Regions from separate parts of the Solibacillus sp. NPDC093137 genome, predicted to be linked through region 1. Evidence: riboswitches for the same ligand, from Rfam matches in the RefSeq annotation. Region 1 holds a riboswitch; each other region holds the start of a gene.
The links. A riboswitch is a leader RNA that binds a small molecule or an ion and turns the genes downstream of it on or off. The one in region 1 is predicted to bind cobalamin.
Positions count from the first base shown of each region.

Region 2: it holds a riboswitch for cobalamin, as region 1 does, so the genes downstream of both, cobT (nicotinate-nucleotide--dimethylbenzimidazole phosphoribosyltransferase) here and metE (5-methyltetrahydropteroyltriglutamate--homocysteine S-methyltransferase) in region 1, are expected to answer to the same signal.
Region 3: it holds a riboswitch for cobalamin, as region 1 does, so the genes downstream of both, ACQKN3_RS08400 (hypothetical protein) here and metE (5-methyltetrahydropteroyltriglutamate--homocysteine S-methyltransferase) in region 1, are expected to answer to the same signal.
Region 4: it holds a riboswitch for cobalamin, as region 1 does, so the genes downstream of both, ACQKN3_RS06535 (glutaredoxin family protein) here and metE (5-methyltetrahydropteroyltriglutamate--homocysteine S-methyltransferase) in region 1, are expected to answer to the same signal.

Region 1 is NZ_JBNNVH010000001.1:832,426-836,638, forward strand. It holds gene ACQKN3_RS04320 (DUF2621 domain-containing protein) at 1-49, opposite strand, end outside; gene ACQKN3_RS04325 (DUF1659 domain-containing protein) at 214-432, shown strand; gene ACQKN3_RS04330 (DUF2922 domain-containing protein) at 463-684, shown strand; gene ACQKN3_RS04335 (YvrJ family protein) at 748-888, shown strand; gene ACQKN3_RS04340 (SCO family protein) at 995-1,606, shown strand; cobalamin riboswitch at 1,967-2,146, shown strand; gene metE (5-methyltetrahydropteroyltriglutamate--homocysteine S-methyltransferase) at 2,309-4,213, shown strand, end outside.
Region 2 is NZ_JBNNVH010000003.1:12,541-16,753, reverse strand. It holds gene ACQKN3_RS13100 (hypothetical protein) at 88-399, opposite strand; gene cobT (nicotinate-nucleotide--dimethylbenzimidazole phosphoribosyltransferase) at 958-2,016, opposite strand; cobalamin riboswitch at 2,111-2,290, opposite strand; gene ACQKN3_RS13090 (MBL fold metallo-hydrolase) at 2,338-3,261, opposite strand; gene ACQKN3_RS13085 (4-aminobutyrate aminotransferase) at 3,277-3,618, opposite strand; gene ACQKN3_RS13080 (hypothetical protein) at 3,638-3,943, opposite strand; gene ACQKN3_RS13075 (hypothetical protein) at 3,943-4,167, opposite strand.
Region 3 is NZ_JBNNVH010000001.1:1,627,210-1,631,422, reverse strand. It holds gene ACQKN3_RS08415 (metal ABC transporter ATP-binding protein) at 1-246, shown strand, start outside; gene ACQKN3_RS08410 (metal ABC transporter permease) at 262-1,128, shown strand; gene ACQKN3_RS08405 (Fur family transcriptional regulator) at 1,125-1,535, shown strand; cobalamin riboswitch at 1,601-1,782, shown strand; gene ACQKN3_RS08400 (hypothetical protein) at 1,946-2,503, shown strand; gene ACQKN3_RS08395 (ABC transporter substrate-binding protein) at 2,493-3,446, shown strand; gene ACQKN3_RS08390 (bifunctional adenosylcobinamide kinase/adenosylcobinamide-phosphate guanylyltransferase) at 3,514-4,056, shown strand; gene cobS (adenosylcobinamide-GDP ribazoletransferase) at 4,069-4,213, shown strand, end outside.
Region 4 is NZ_JBNNVH010000001.1:1,264,949-1,269,161, reverse strand. It holds gene ACQKN3_RS06545 (ribonucleoside-diphosphate reductase subunit alpha) at 1-1,390, opposite strand, end outside; gene ACQKN3_RS06540 (ribonucleotide reductase stimulatory protein) at 1,387-1,713, opposite strand; gene ACQKN3_RS06535 (glutaredoxin family protein) at 1,752-1,976, opposite strand; cobalamin riboswitch at 2,124-2,306, opposite strand; gene dut (dUTP diphosphatase) at 2,478-2,915, shown strand; gene ACQKN3_RS06525 (ATPase) at 2,955-3,272, opposite strand; gene ACQKN3_RS06520 (cobalamin biosynthesis protein CobN) at 3,260-3,688, opposite strand; gene ACQKN3_RS06515 (alpha/beta hydrolase fold domain-containing protein) at 3,909-4,213, shown strand, end outside.

The DNA of each region.
Region 1 (4,213 bases):
CTACAACCCAAAATAAAATAAACCATAAAAACCAGCCATCTAAGCCCACAATGTTCACCTCATTACTAAATATTGTTTATGAAATTCCTTCTACTAAACTACTGGTGATAAACCTCATTATTGTCTATTATATAAGGTTTTGTAAAATTTTTCATCGTCATTGTCCCTTTTTTCGGTAAATCATGACATATATAGGGCAAGGAGGTGATAAACATGAACGAATTCGGATTTTTATCTGCAACATTGACAGTATTTTATCAGACAGGCCTTGATGAATTTAATGAGCCGATTATTAAAAGTTCCACATTCCGTAACTTGGAAAGAAATGCGACAGCTCAGCAACTATACACTGTTGCAACAACAATCGTCGGCTTAACAGATTACAATTATATTGAATCTGTGAAAACGCAAAAAGACAGTATTACCGCTTAATTAACATTATCATGAATTGGAGGTGATCACATGGCACAAGTTTTACAATTAACATTTGCCAACATTGCAGGGGATACGATGACGATTAATATTAATGATCCGAAGCCGAATTTAACGGAGGCTGAAGTGAATGCTGCGATGCAAACAATTATTGATCAGGCAGTGTTTTCGAAGGACGGATTTTTGTACAATGTGAAAAAATCAGCTCGCATCGTTGAACGTAATGTCACAGCAATCGAACTGAATAGCTAAAAGCAAGGCCGGTGAAGTGTGATGCTTTGCCGGCCTTTTCAAATGAAAAAAGGAGGGATTTTAATGGAGCAGTGGATAGCAATTCTTCAGGAAGTAACATTTCCGATCTTTATTTCTTTTTATTTACTGTATCGGATAGAAACAAAACTTGAAGCGATTCATACAGCACTCGTATCATTACATCATCCTGCAGACAGAGCATGAAAAACTCTTCACAATGTTGACACACTTCCTTTCTTCCGATAACTATTGAGAATATACTAAATATTGGGTAAGATGAGAGTAATGTTCAAAGAGTGGAGAGAGAGAAATGAAAACGAAAAAAATAGTATTCGCACTTATGCTCTTGGCAGCAACAGTTCTCACTGCATGCAGCAATTATCAGTTTAAACCGACGACCAACTTTGAAATTAGCGGGTTTACGATGACCGATCACCGTAACAAAGAAGTGACACTGGAAAGCCTAAAAGGGGAACCATGGCTGGCAATGTTCATCTTCACAAGCTGTACAACCATTTGCTCGCCAATGACAATGAATATGACCCGAGTACAAGATCACCTTGAGAAAAAAGGGCTGGAAGATTATAAAATTGTCGCGTTTTCAGTAGATCCGGACTACGACACACCGGAGCGTTTAACAGAATATTTATCGCGCCATAAACCGGTAGATGAATCAAAATGGCATATGCTGACAGGGTACGATCAAAAATTTATCGAGCAGTTTGGCAGAAACTCATTTAAAACACCTGTTCAGTCAATTGAAGGAAACGACCAAGTTATCCACGCTGATACATTTTTCCTAGTAGATGAAAAAGGAATTGCCGTGAAAAACTATTCAGGTTATGGCACAGGAGAAGATGGTGTTCCATATGAAACGATTGCTAGTGATATGGAGGCACTCATTGACGAGCGTCTAAAATAATAGTGAAATGTAAGATTAACTTGCGAAAAAAGTGTAGCTGCTTTTTAAGCAAGTTTTTTTGTGGAGTGAGGGCTTTTCTAATAAAATTGAAATTGTGCTAATAAAACTACAAATTTTCTAATAAGTTGCGGATCTTCTAACAAAGGAACTGGATATGCTTGATATGCTAATATCAGTTCTTGATTAGCAAATAAGCACGCCAAATTTTCTAATATCACCTGCAAAAGTGCTAAAATAAATAAATTCCTTCTAATAAAAAGCACAATGCATCAACCCAAATTGTTTCAACCATTATATTGATAAAGCAATAAATAAAAAGAATTTTCAAAACTCAAATTCTGTGATATAGTATACAAAATTACATACTGTGTAAGTTACGGTGCTTGTGAGAACAAGCTGAAAAGGGAAACCAGTGAAAGTCTGGTGCTGTCCCGCAACTGTAAATCGGAGTTCGTGATATTCAACCACTGTCTATTGATGGGAAGGATCACAAGAACGTTGATGATGAGCCAGGAGACCTGCCGGAAACTAGTACACGCCAATACCTACGTGGAAATAGGTGGTGATTTTGTGCGATAGTGAGACAACAACCTTTGAGTTTACAAAGGTTTCTTTTGTCAATCTCTTAAACATTCACACCCCTCTTTCACTTAGAAAGAGGGGTTTTGGTTTTTATGTAACAAATTTAAGGAGGAATTGTTTATGAAAACAGCAGTAATTGGTTACCCGTATATTGGACAAAATCGTGAATGGAAACGTGTGACAGAGGCATTTTGGAAAGAACAACTGACTTTGCAATGCTATGAACAGGAAATGAAAAACTTACGCCTTGCTCAGCTATATCAACAAAAAGATTTAGGGCTGGATATTTTAACAGTAGGTGATTTTACATACTATGACCGTATGCTGGACATGGCTGTAATGTTCAATATGGTTCCATCGCGTTATGATTATCTTTCTTTGCAGCATAATTTTACGGCATACTTTGCAATGGCCCGTGGAGCTGAAAATGTGGTGGCATGTGAAATGACGAAATGGTTCAACACGAATTATCACTATATTGTACCGGAATATGAGGGACAACAACTCGCATTGCAGCACAATGTTTACGCGCAATATATCCAGGAGGCAATCGAAGCATTCGGCATGTCCCCTCGTGTGACAATTATTGGTCCATTTACATTTTATAAACTGACAAAAGGTGTTGGCCAAGAACAAAAACAACACTATATTCAGCAGCTGGTGATTGTGTATAAAGAGTTGCTTCAGTCGTTAGAAGCAAGTGGTGCAACGACAATCCAGCTTGAAGAACCAAGCCTTACAAAAGACCTTACTTCCGAAGATATTGCATTAGTTCAGCATTTCTATCATCAAGTATTAAAAGGACTTACAGTTGAAACGATCTGCACATCTTATTTTGAAGCGTTATCCGACTATGAAACAATGATTAATTTGCCAGTCGATGGCTTTGGACTGGACTTTGTTCATGGAAAAATTGAAAATATAGCATCGTTAAAAAAATTTACTTTCCCAAAAGATAAAGTTCTATATGCAGGAATTATTAATGGACGTGACATATGGAGAGCCGAATTGCAGAAGCAGTTGGCACTAGTAGCGGAAATTCGTTCCTACGTACCATATTCACCTATCCATCTACAAACATCGTGCAGCCTCCAGCATGTGCCTGTTACAACAGCAGGAGAAAAAGGGGTTGTACCTGAGCTGCAAAACGTCTTAGCATTCGCCGATGAAAAAATAAAGGAACTGCAAATGATTAAAGGAAAAATACTTCAGTTGGAAGGTCCTTATCAACATGCAATTTTAGAAAGTCAAAAAGCAATCCGCACATTGGCGCAGCATAAATCAAGACGGAAACAAGCTGTACATGACAAGGTGAACGCACTAACACAGGAAGCTTTTAAACGAGCAGATAACTACAACAAGCGCAGTAAACTGCAGCGTGCCTTTTTACAGTTGCCGGATTACCCGACAACAACAATCGGGAGTTTCCCGCAATCGGCTGAAGTTAAGAAAAATCGCAGTTTGTGGCGTAAAGGGGAAATTACAACAGCGGAGTACGAAGCATTTAATGCAAACGAAACAGCACGATGGATTGCGATTCAGGAGCAGCTTGGTCTTGATGTTTTTGTTCATGGAGAATTTGAACGTACAGATATGGTCGAATTTTTTGGTGAAAAATTGGATGGCTTTGCGTTTACGAATAATGGCTGGGTTGTTTCTTATGGTTCACGTTGTGTTAAACCGCCTATTATTTACGGAGATGTTGAATGGACGGAACCGATGACGGTAAGGGAAGTAAGTGCCGCACAATCACTTACGGATAAGCCGGTCAAAGGGATGCTGACAGGACCCGTTACAATATTGAACTGGTCATTTGTGCGAAATGATTTGAACCGCTCGGAAGTTGCTTATCAAATCGCCCTGGCATTAAGGGAAGAAGTATATGCGCTTGAAAAAGCAGGAATCAATATTATTCAAGTTGATGAGCCTGCATTAAAAGAAGGGCTGCCGATCCGTAAAAATCAACATCGGGCTTATATCGAATCTAGTGTAAATGCATTTAAATTAGCGACAAGCGGTGTGCGG
Region 2 (4,213 bases), on a different contig from region 1:
CCCCAAAAAAAGTTCCATGCAAAAAACCGCTCTTTCAATTTCTTGAAAAAGCGGTCTATCTATTTTTATTGACGTGATTACGTACAATTAGATTGCTTTATTATAATAGGAAGCTTTTGACCCTTTACTTCTTTTCACAGCTAGAAGCTCTTCTAATTTTTGAATATATTCACGGTCTGCCGATATTCTTGTAAGGCTTGTTAATAAATATGGTCTTAATCCGGAATTGATTTTTTGGCAACGCGCAAGATTGATCAAATACTTGGCCATCTTAAATGACTTTAAGTGCGTATGTCCATTTTTAAATTCCTTCTTCGTATTGACGACCATAAATTCCTGCTTTCGCCCTTTATAAAAAGGAATAATAATAAACTCATCTTTTTTGAAAATTTGATTCATATTATCCTCATCCTTTTCTTGAATATATTCAAAAACGACCTTTCACATACGGAGAAATAGTGATCACCCCGTTCCTTTTAATGCCCCTCCCGCCTCTCCTTTTTATTGGTCTTACGTTTCCATACCCTATTTACCGCTTACTTTATTCCATGGTTGAATAAAAAAGCACTTTTTTAGGTATTATTAACAGTTCGGATATGTTTTTACATTTAATTAATATAGGATATTACAGAGGAAACGCATTTGACAGGACTATCGCTTGAATTTTACTGAATTTTCTGTAAAATAAAATCAAGTTCTATCCACTACTTGTAATGTTTTGCTCGCACACTACATTTACGAGGATTGGGTTGGGCTTTCTTTATCGTACCCTGCTTGGCAAAATAAACGATAAAGTTCCGCTTATTGGTATTTTACTGGTAAGATAAATGGAATAGACTGAAAAGCCGTACTTATTTTCCGGGAACACTTTAATTATAGAAAAAAGGCTACATTTAAAGTAATTGTTTCTTTTAATGTAGCCTTTTTATTGAATTTTATTATATGATTTTTTTTATTCTACTTGGCTACTAAAAGCGCTGCCGCTTCTTCCAACGTGACCATATTCGTAATCATCGAACAAGCCGCATCAAGAATCGGGAACGCTAATGCAGCACCCGATCCTTCTCCAAGTCGCATATTCATATGCAGCATCGGTTCCAGTCCTAAAAGCTCGGCCGCAATTTTTGCACCTGGCTCTTCCGATAAATGTGACGGTATCAAATATGCTTTCACATTCGGATTTAATTTATAGGCGATTAATGCTGAAACGGTTGAAATGTACCCGTCAACTACGACCGGCACACGGTTCGCTGCTGCTGCAAGGAAGATTCCTGCCATCCCGCAAATCTCCAGTCCGCCTACTTTCGCGACAACATCAATCGGATCATCCGCATTCGGCTCATTCAATGCAATTGCTTTTCGAATAACTTCGGCTTTATATTTAATGCCGCCAGCTCCGACACCTGCACCAAAGCCCGTTACTTCCAGCGGATCGCAGCCATGAAGTACCGAAAGCACCGCAGCACTTGGCGTCGTATTCCCGATGCCCATTTCACCTGTACCGATAAGATTGATACCGTTTTGGATCGCTTCTGTTGCGACTTCAATCCCTACTTCAATTGCCTGAATCGCTTCTTCTCGGGTCATCGCTGGACCTTTCGCCATATTGTCCGTCCCGTATTTCACCTTTTTAATAATGACCCCTGCGTCTTGAGGTAAGTCTTCTTTTACTCCGATATCTACCGGAATGACTTGTGCATTCGTGATTTTCGCAATCGTACACATTCCTGTCGTCCCTTTTGGAAAGGAAAGTGTTTGGAATACCGTTGTACCTTGCGGGTTCGGCGTTACCCCTTCCTCATATACTCCGTGGTCTGCAGCCATGACGATCATCGCTTTGTTATCGATTTTCGGCGCAAGCTCACCGGTAATTGTAGCAATTTGCATAGCTAAAGATTCGAGCTTCCCTAAGCTTTGAGGCGGTTTAGCTAATGAGTCTATGTACTGACGTGCTTTGTCTTCCATTTGTCGGTCGATTTCTTGAATTTGTTCAATTGTTTGCTGTAGTAATTTCATGTTTCGTTTCCCCCATTAAAATGAATTTTGACAATAAAAATAGCCTGCAGTTTATTCGATAACAAATAAACTACAGACATATCCAGTGTCTATAAACAGTAAGCATACTTAGGCAGGTCTCCTGGCTCAGATTCATGATTTCATAGCCCCTTCCCAGATTGACATCCAGTGGGCTTTGCTATGAAACTCCTCTATACAGTGTTGGGATTACGCTAAAGCTTTTCACTTTATTCCCTATTCTCCCTTAACGGGCACCTAATGCTTGATGAATTTAACATTACTTTACTTTGAACCTGTCTTCTCGTCAAGGGGTCTATGCATTCAGCTTCTATACGTCTCCCCAATCGACAACGTTTTCAGTTCCACCTCTTCCAAATCCGCGCGCTGCCAATGATTATGCAGCCGGTCAATCGCTTCTTTCGGTGTATCATCCGCCAGCATATAGGCACCGTAATGCATCGGAATAAACACTTTCGCTCCGACATCACAAAACGCCTGGATCGCTTCTTCCGGTGTTACGTGGGAGGCATGCATAAACCATTCCGGCTCATATGCGCCGATTGGCATTAGCGCTGTATGTATGTTGAAGCGTTCGCCAATATCTTTGAAGCCTCTAAAATACCCGCTATCTCCGGCGTAATAAATACTTTGCGCATCCGATGCAGTTTGCAATATGAAGCCGCCCCAATGCGAGGTATTCGTATCCCAAGGCATGCGTCTTGTCCAATGGTTTGCAGGAACGAAATGAATTTCAAGCGCACTTGATTCATGCTTGTCATACCATGATAGCTCGATAAAGTTATGCAACTTATGACGCTTCATTAAATAACCGAGCCCTTCTGGAATAAGAAACAATACGTTGGGATTTCGTTTTTTCAATTTCTTTAACGTCGGTACGTGCAGGTGATCGTAATGCGAGTGTGAAATGATGACAATATCAATGTCCGGTAATTCATCCAGCCGCAACCCCGGCTCTGCCAACCGTTTCGCTACACCCATCCAATTTGCCCAAACCGGATCCGTTAAAATATTGAGCCCTTCTTTTTGAATTAAAAAGGTCGAGTGGCCGATCCACGTAACGGACTGCTCCGTGCGATTACTTTTTAGAAACGCAATTTGCTTTTCCTCACACTGCGGTACTTCGTAATCGACAACTTTCTTTTGCTTTGATCGCTGCCATTTCAGGACATCTTTAAAAGTACCGAGCCGGTCATCTTGGTCTAAATTTGTAAAGCGTTTACTCATCGCAGCACTCTCCTATTAATAAAGGCTTAAATTCCTACGCTGATCACCCAGCTGTGGTTTCATTATTATCCTTGCAAAAAAGTAAACAAAAAAACTTAAAAAAGTCCCGAGTACAGTAAAGCTGTTTGATACCGGAATAGATGAAGCGATAACGCTCAAGATATTTAATGTGTAAAATACTATTACTCCAATCAACGCAACTGTCATCACTTTATTTTTTCTTGCCAATTGTTTTCGATACAGCGGGCTGCCAATGCCGTTCCCGCTATGCTTTGTCTCTTTAATTTGTTTAATTAAAGCATAAGTTAAACCTGCAATAATGATCCCAACTACTGCAAATCCAATCATATCATCCATTTCAATTTTCCCCGTTTCACTAATCTCCCAAATAAAACTCCTTTATTTTATACGGTAAGACTTTACTCATAATAATTCCTGCCAAAGCCAAGCCAATCAAAATCACTCCAATTTCCATAAGGTTTTTTAACCATGTGATTTCAATCCTATCCGTTATGTTGGATCCACCTATAATGATGAAAACAGCTCCCGCCCATGCCAATAAAAAACCTGCGCCAAATTGTAGCCATTCTTTTTTTGAAAGCTGTTTAAAAACCGCCCTATGCTTATAAAATTTCCGAGTCGCAAAGATTAATAATAACCCTGTTAGAATATATCCAATCATCACAATCCCCCTGTATCTTTTCCTTTTAAAAGTTTAATTGTCGCCCATAACGAGACGATGAACAGCAACAAAAATATGAAAAAAGAAATTCCCGCAAGCCATTTTGCAACGATCGACGGCTGATTAATATATAGCTGTATATTTTTAATTAAAAATCCTATAAACACGGTTTGAGCTAGGATTAAGCTAATACTTACAGAAATCGTCTTTGAATTCTGTGTCATACCCGCTCCCCCCTTTAGTTATTATTTTACTATGCTAACATATTCT
Region 3 (4,213 bases), 790 kb from region 1:
CCGACAGTCGGAATTGACCGCGAAAATGTGCAGGCATTCTATGATATGCTCGCACATTTAAATAAGCATCACAATATGACAATGATTTTAGTTACACACGATGTGGACACGGTTTCGGATCGTGTCAGTCATGTCGCATGCTTAAATCAGTCGATCCATTTTCACGGATACAAAAATGATTTTGATACGATTTCGGAAGAACAGATTGCTAGCTGGAACGGCCACTCTGTTCGAAAGATTCATTAAGAGGAGCAGGCCGTTATGATTGAAGCTATATTAAACTATGAATTTTTACAAAACGCCTTTTTCTCAGGGCTTGTTATTGGAGTAATCGCACCACTATTAGGTGTATTTATCGTAGTAAGACGTTTATCTCTTATTGCAGATGCACTGTCGCATGTCACTTTGGCGGGGATTGCAGGGAGCCTGTATTTGAGCCAATCGTTTGCAGCACTGGCATTGCTGAACCCGATTTATCTAGGGATTGTCGCATCTGTAAGTGGTTCGATTTTAATTGAACGATTACGTAGACTATATAAACATTATGAAGAACTTGCGATTCCGATTATTATGTCGGGTGGAATCGGTGTGAGTGCCATTTTTATTTCACTTGCAAGCGGATTTAATGCAGATTTAATGAGTTATTTATTCGGCTCTGTATCTGCTGTATCACGCCAGGATTTATATGTTGTACTGGCAATTGCAGTCATAGTTGTATTATTTTTAATACTATTTTTTAAAGAACTTTTCGTATTGTCGTTCGATGAAGAATATGCGAAAGCGAGCGGTTTACCCGCGAAATGGATTCATCTAATCTTTATGGTTGTTGTCGCACTCGTAATCGCAGCAAGTATGCGTATTGTCGGAATTTTGCTTGTTTCAAGCTTAATGACATTACCGGTAGCAGCAGCGATGCGATTAGCTCGCGGCTTTAAAGAAGCAATCATTTTAGCGATTGTATTTGGAGAGCTGGCCGTAGTGATTGGACTCGTTTCTGCCTTTTACTTAAACTTGGCACCAGGTGGAACAATTGTTGTCACATCCATTTTAATCTTGCTGTCAGTAATTTTAATTAAGAAGATTGTGTTGAAATTAACTATTAAATCGGAAGGGGAAAAAGTACTGTGAATGCAGCGCGCGCGTGGGAAATATTAAAGGAAAATGGCTATAAAAAGACGGATAAACGAGAGTTGATTTTGGGTATGTTTGCAGCTACAGAAAAATATTTGACTGCCCGTGATTTGTTATCGGTATTGAAAAAAGATTTCCCTGGAATGAGTTTCGATACAATTTACCGTAACTTGGCTACTTTTGTGGAGCTTGATATTTTAGAAGAAACAGAATTAAACGGTGAGCGTAATTTCCGTATGCATTGTGAGTCGGATCACCATCACCACCATTTTATTTGCCGTGATTGCGGGAAAGTAAAAGAACTGTCTGTTTGCCCGATGGAAATGCTTGGTGAAAAACTGCCGGGTTATGCTGTGGAGGCCCATAAATTTGAGATTTACGGGAAATGTCCGGAATGTTTGTAGGTAGCTGTAGTAAATATTTATTTGCATAATTTTTTTTATATGCTAAAGTGATTAAGACAAATTGAATAAATTTGCAGGAAAAAGATGCATTATGCATAAATGGGAATTCGGTGCAAATCCGAAGCTATATCCGTAACTGTAAGCGTTGATGAAAATAAGTGTGAGACCACTGCTAATATAGCGGGAAGGTACTTATGAGTAAAGTGAAACGCAGAGCCAGGAGACCAATCTTTTTCTTATCGTAACATCCCTCTTCGGAATTAAAGAGAATGTACGGCAGTCACTGATTGAATAAGCAACATTTTGCATTCTTGTTTGATTTTTGAAGCCATCCATTTTCTCATGGGTGGCTTTTTTTTCGTACACTCAATATTTTCGGTGAGGCATTACATGAAGTGAGGAGAATTTTTATGAAAAAGGATATCCGTTTTTCCTGCTATCCGTTTATGCGGGAAAAGCAAAGCTGTGTCGATTATGAAATCCGCACTGATTCTTTAACAACACGAATCGGTACCGTTTTTCCGACATTAGTCGATGATGCATCCGGTCAAGTCGTCTTGGAGGATTTGAGGAGGATTCAACCATTAGCCTATCATGCAAATGGTTCGGTCCGCGGCAAATTGGCCATTACATCTGAGGATTTGCAATGGCTAAGCGACCGCTACGATTTTTATGTAGGTGAAGTTGGAGAAGCGATTCAGCAGTTTGTACTGCCACAAGGAATCGAAAGTGCAGCGAGACTGCACATTTGCCGCAGCGAGGCGAAAAAGTCTTACAGGGCATTACATAAAGTGAGCGAAGAAAGAGAAGTGGATGAAATTCTGTTTGATTTTCTAGGGCTGCTTGCCAATGTATTTTTTGTCATGGCGGTCTATATGAATCAGCAACATCAACAAGAGGAAATTCCATTTATCTCAAAATCCTATCCATCGAAAAAGAAAAAAGGAGTTACAACAAATGAAATTTAATAACAAATGGGTCGTTGCTTTAGCAGCAACATTATTACTGGCAGCATGTGGATCAGATGAGGAAAAAACAGGTGGCAAAGCAGAAAAAGAAGAGCAGGCTGAATCGAAAAATAATGGTGTACCCTACACGGTTATAGATGACCGTGGTGTTGAAGTGACATTCGATGAAGTACCGGAAACAATTATTTCTCTGCAACCAAGCAATACAGAGATTTTGTTTGAGCTGGGTGTCGGAGAACAAATTATCGGCGCAACAGAATATGATACATATCCGGAAGCAGCACAAAAAATTGAACGAGTGTCGACTTCTACAGTTATCAATGCAGAGCGAATTCTGGAATTAGATCCGGATGTAGTTGTAGCGTATACAATCGGGGAGGAAGCACAAATTACCCAATTGGAGGATGCAGGTCTTAAAGTGTTTGTAATTGCTTCTGCGGAGACATTTGATGATGTGTATTCGGATATTATCCAGCTGTCGGAAGTAATGGGTGTCGAACATAAAGGGGAAGAAGTTGTAGCCGACATTAGGGAACAAATTGATACAGTACAGGAAAAAACAGCGACACTTGATACGAAGAAAAAAGCATATTATGAAGTGTCACCAGCTCCGGCTCTTTGGACTACCGGCAGCAGCACGTTCCAGCAGGAAATAATGAACTATGCGAATGTTGAAAATATTTTTGCTGATCAGTCGAGTTGGATTAGTGTAACGGAAGAAGATGTCATCACTCGTAATCCAGAAATTATTATTACGCCAGCAACATATATGGAAAATGCAATTGATGAGATTCTAGGACGGACAGGCTGGGATAAAATACAGGCAGTCACAGAACAGGCAGTTTATTTAGTCGATGGAGATATTATGTCCCGTCCTGGACCGCGTATTGGTGAAGCAGTTGAAATTATGGCACAATCAGTATATCCGGAACTGTTTAAATAAGTATAGAATAGAAGGGCATGCCTTAGTTTAGGCATGTTCTTTTTACAATGTTTAAGGAGGGATACCATTGATTTTTATAACCGGTGGTGTACGCAGCGGTAAAAGTGCTTTTGCAGAGAAATACGCAAGGCAATTAGGTGAGAAAAAGACGCTCTACTATGTCGCGACAGGCGTATCCTTTGATGATGAAATGAAAAAACGGATAATCCGCCATCAGCAGGACCGTGAAACTCAGAACATCAACTGGAACACAGTGGAAATGCAAGTCAAAGTTCCGTTAGCGATTGGGCAGCTTTCCAACGAGGCAGTTGTGCTTTTTGAATGTGTGACAACATGGCTTTCGAATGTAATGTATACATATGAACAAAAAAATGAAAATAGCGAATATATCGATAATTGTATCGAATCGCTGCAAAAGCAATTGCTAACTTGGCGGAAGCAAGGTGCTACAATAATAGTTGTATCAAATGAAGTGCTGGATGAATTGCCTTCACAATATGATGAGGTAAATTTATATCGTAAATTGTTGGGTGAGCTACATCAATGGATTGTCCAAAATAGTGATGAAGCATATGAAGTACAATTTCAGCTTGTACAGCGTTGGAAGTAAGGAGGAAACAAGTTGAAAAATAGTTGGAGCGGTTTTTTATTAGCGTGGCAGTTTTTTTCGGCAGTGCCGATTAAGAAACAGCTGGATATGAATTCGAAATCTGTTACATGGATGTATGGATTTTTGCCGATTGTCGGATTGCTGATTGGAGCCATAA
Region 4 (4,213 bases), 430 kb from region 1:
TCATAACACCCAATCCGACAGAGTGCATCACTTTGTTGGCTTTGGATACAGAAGGGACGTTGACGATATCTGTCATCGTAGAAACATTCGTTAAAAGACGCATTGCCGTATCGACAAGCTGGCCGAAGTCCTGAACTTTCGTTGCTTCGTGAATGTCGATTGAACCTAAGTTACAAGAAACGTCGAGGCCGTATTCATTCGGCTCGTTTTGATCGGTAACAACGCTTGTTTGTTGATACTGAAGAATTTCGGTGCATAGATTCGACATCTTCACACGCCCGATTTCCTTTAATGGGTGGATGTTATTGACATTATCATCGAATATTTCGAACGGGTAACCCGATTCAAATTGCGCCTTTTTAATTTCCGTATACAATTTACGGGCGTTTAAACGTTTCAGTTTACGGATGTTTGGATTATCCAAAAATTCGTAGTACATTTCCGTAATCGAAATTTCCGACATGCGTTTGCCGTATTCTTTGAAAATATCATAAGAACTAAACAATACGATATCTTTATCGCGGCGCATTAATTCAAAGAAAATATCGGGAAGAATAATCCCTGTAGATAATGTAGCTAATCGGATTTTATCGTCGGCATTTGGTTTCTTGGAAGAGATAAACGCTTCAATATCACCGTGAAAAACATTTAGATAGACGACTCCGGAACCATTTCTTTGGCCAAGCTGATTCGAATACGAGAACGAATTTTCTAGCAGTTTCGCAACAGGCATAACCCCGCTCGCACGGTTTAAAATTCCTTTAATCGGATCTCCTAACGGACGCAGATCGGTCAAGTTTACCCCGACACCGCCGCCTAAGCGGGAAAGTTCAAGACAATAGCCGATATTCTCAGCGATTGAGTTCATCGTATCGTCCATCGTTAGTTTAAAACATGAGACTAGCTCACCGCGCGCTTTTTTCCCGCTGTTTAGGGCAGTTGGGGTTGCCGGCTGGTAGGCAGTCATTACCGCTTCGATGGCCTTTTCAGCCAATGCTTCATCGCCTTGTGCTAAATACAGGGCGATAATGACGATTCGGTCTTCATACTTTTCCAGAATTTCTTTTCCATCCCGGCTTTTCATCGCATAGCTTTCGTAGAACTTCGAAGCACTCATGAATGAAGGAAACCGGAACTTGTAGGAATAGGCTTTTTTGTACATTTGTTTAATAAAGTCCATCGAGTACAATTCCAAAAACTCTTTTTCGTAATAGCCTTCATCGACTAAATAACGCACTTTTTCCTCGATATCGATAAAGTAGCGTAAACGGACATTCACGTCTTCCAGGAAATAGCGGCGTGTTGCTTCTTTGTCTTTCGCCAGATCCAATTCACCGGTAGCACGGTAACGGTTTAGAATATCGTTATTTAATTTTAAATATTGTTTCATATCGATGCCTCTTTCCAAATGGAGTAGTAGTAATCTGTAATCGCTTCATAATTCGCCGGAGTTCCTCGCATTTCCACTTTTTCGATTAACGGAATTCCGTATTGTGCAGCTAAAAGGTCACCTGCACGGCCGAAAAAAGCATGACCAAAATTACGGTTTCCGCTTACGATAATTCCTTTGCATAGATCAGAGTTCGCAGTCATGAACTGGTCGACGATAGGGGGAACAGAGCCTAATCCATCCGTATACGTAAATAGAAGATACGGTTCATCCATTTTCTCTACTTCCGCCAGATCCTTTGCGGGCAAGCCGAGTTTTTGCACAATGGATCGTACATTACCAGTTCGTGAAGCAAATATGATCATGCGGTCATTTCAGAAATGCGATCGATAATTGACGTCGGCTCTGCGATAAATTCACCGTTGATTTCAAATAACGGCACAGACAAAAAACCTGCATCGAGTACTATTTGTTTTGCGCTCTCATCATGGTCAATATTAATAACCTCGACCTCCAAGTTGGCAGCATCGAGCTCCGATTTTACCCATAGGCATTTTGGACAAATTGTTTTCGTATAAAGTTTCATAATAGAACCCCTCGCTATTTAAATATTACTAGTAATTGTGGTGCACATGTCATGGAGAAAAAACAAAAAAAGCTATCCCGGAAAACAGGATAGCTTGAAATGGAAACGAGTAAAAGAGCGCCTCCATTTCCTATTCCCCGAAGAAATGTACGTAGTTTTAACGCGGCAGGTCTCCTGGCTTTGCTTCATCCGTCAGACATACCTTCCCATGCATTGCACAGTGGTCTATTCGTCTTCAGTCAGCATTTACAGTTGCGGGGACAGCGTTGGATTCACACCAAACTTCCCTTTTAAACTACATTTAGTAGTACCGTGATAAAAAAACACAATATATAGTTGAATTGAGTATAAGCTTTAACAACATAAAAGTAAAGAGCCTAAAGAAAGATAACATAAATCCATTAAGAATTCTAGAAAACTCCCTATTGAAAATATAGAAAAAATATGGTTTTGTTATAACTGCATGTAAATAGATTTTATTAATGAGAAAGTTGGTTGAATATGTCGATTCAATTAAAAATTAAGAAAACCCACCCGAATGCTGTATTGCCGAAACAGGCACGTGAAGGGGATGCGGGGATGGATTTAAGTGCGGTTGAAGAAAAAGTTTTACTGCCTGGGGAATACGGATTAATTAAAACCGGTCTTCAAATCGAACTGCAGGAAGGAACAGAAGCGCAAGTACGTCCTCGAAGCGGATTGGCATTGAAACATGGAATTACGGTGTTAAATAGTCCAGGTACGATTGATGCAGGCTATCGCGGTGAAATCGGGGTTATTCTAATTAATCATGGAAAAGAACCGTTTACGATTGAAAAGGGGATGCGCATTGCCCAGCTAGTCGTTCAATATGTCCCGCAAGTCTTTATTGAAGATACGGACGAACTGTCGGATTCGGAGCGCGGTGATAAGGGTTTTGGATCGAGTGGAGTGAAATAATGAAAAACGCCTGAGTCGAGATAAATGAACTCAGGCGTTTTAATCTTCTTCTTTTTTCCACTTTATATAATTGTACGAAGTTTGAATACCAAATAATACTATGAAAAAGAGGGAGAAAAATATAAAGAGATTAGTGAATCCTTCCACCCAATAAATAATGGCCAACGCTACGATACAAATGGGAATGGAATAGAGGTTGCGCAAGAATTTACGACGGTAGGAAAGGCCATGATAGGCAAATTTCAACCCTTTATCCACTTTCGGTTTTTTCCGGTAGTAGATAGATAATACAAGTGGCGTAATTAAAACCATAATTAAGATGAATGCCAAAACAATTGAAAAATCTAACTCAACCATATTAGCCTCCTTTCTCGTCTTTTGTCAGTATATCGATTTGCGTCACAAATCGGTAGATACGTTAATTCACAATGATAACGCCCATCAGGGAAGTCTTTGTAGGTACTGGACTTAATATTGTAAACTTTATCTTCAATCATCACTTCAGTCGTATCAATACTTCTCCCATGCCCGTTTACAAAAGTAATTTCACAAATCCCTCCAGCAGTTTTCTGATCGCTTGTTTGCAGATGATAAAAATCATAGCTGTAAATTCCTGAAACAATCAGCATAAAAAGCGTCAGCACGCCAAGCATAATTGTATTCAAGTTAAAGGGAGATACTTTCTTTTTTACAAACTCCCGGATAAAAAAGAAAGCAGCAATGATAAATAATAAAGTGAAAATGATAAGAGCACTGTAAAATCCGGTAAGCATGAACATTCCCCCTCTAAATTCATTACCAAATTTACGATTAAGTCGGAAAAAAGTTTCAGAATATATTGAATTCACTGATGGGATTTTTCTAACGGGTACTCAGTTTGCATATGCATAAGTGGAAACGTTTTACCATTTAGAAGGGGATCAATCGATTTTAGTCGAATTGATAACAATGGGAAATTGTAAAAATTGGATGTGAGCTAAAGGGAGGCATTGTATGCGAAGCGTGCATAGTGTGTTGTTTGAGAAGTTTTTAATACTGCGCGGAACAAAGAAGAAATTTATGGATTTACGCTTGCTCGATAATTTTATTGCAATGAAACATAATGAGAAACCGTATGAGCTGGATGCTAAATTCAAAGAGCAGCACCAAATACAAAAAGACGAACTGAATGGCATGCCCTATTACACAATCAATGAACAGCAGACACCGGAAAAGGTCATCTATTATTTTCACGGCGGTGCCTATATTAATGATCCACTGATTTTTCATTGGCGCTATTTAGTGAAGCTTGCACAGGA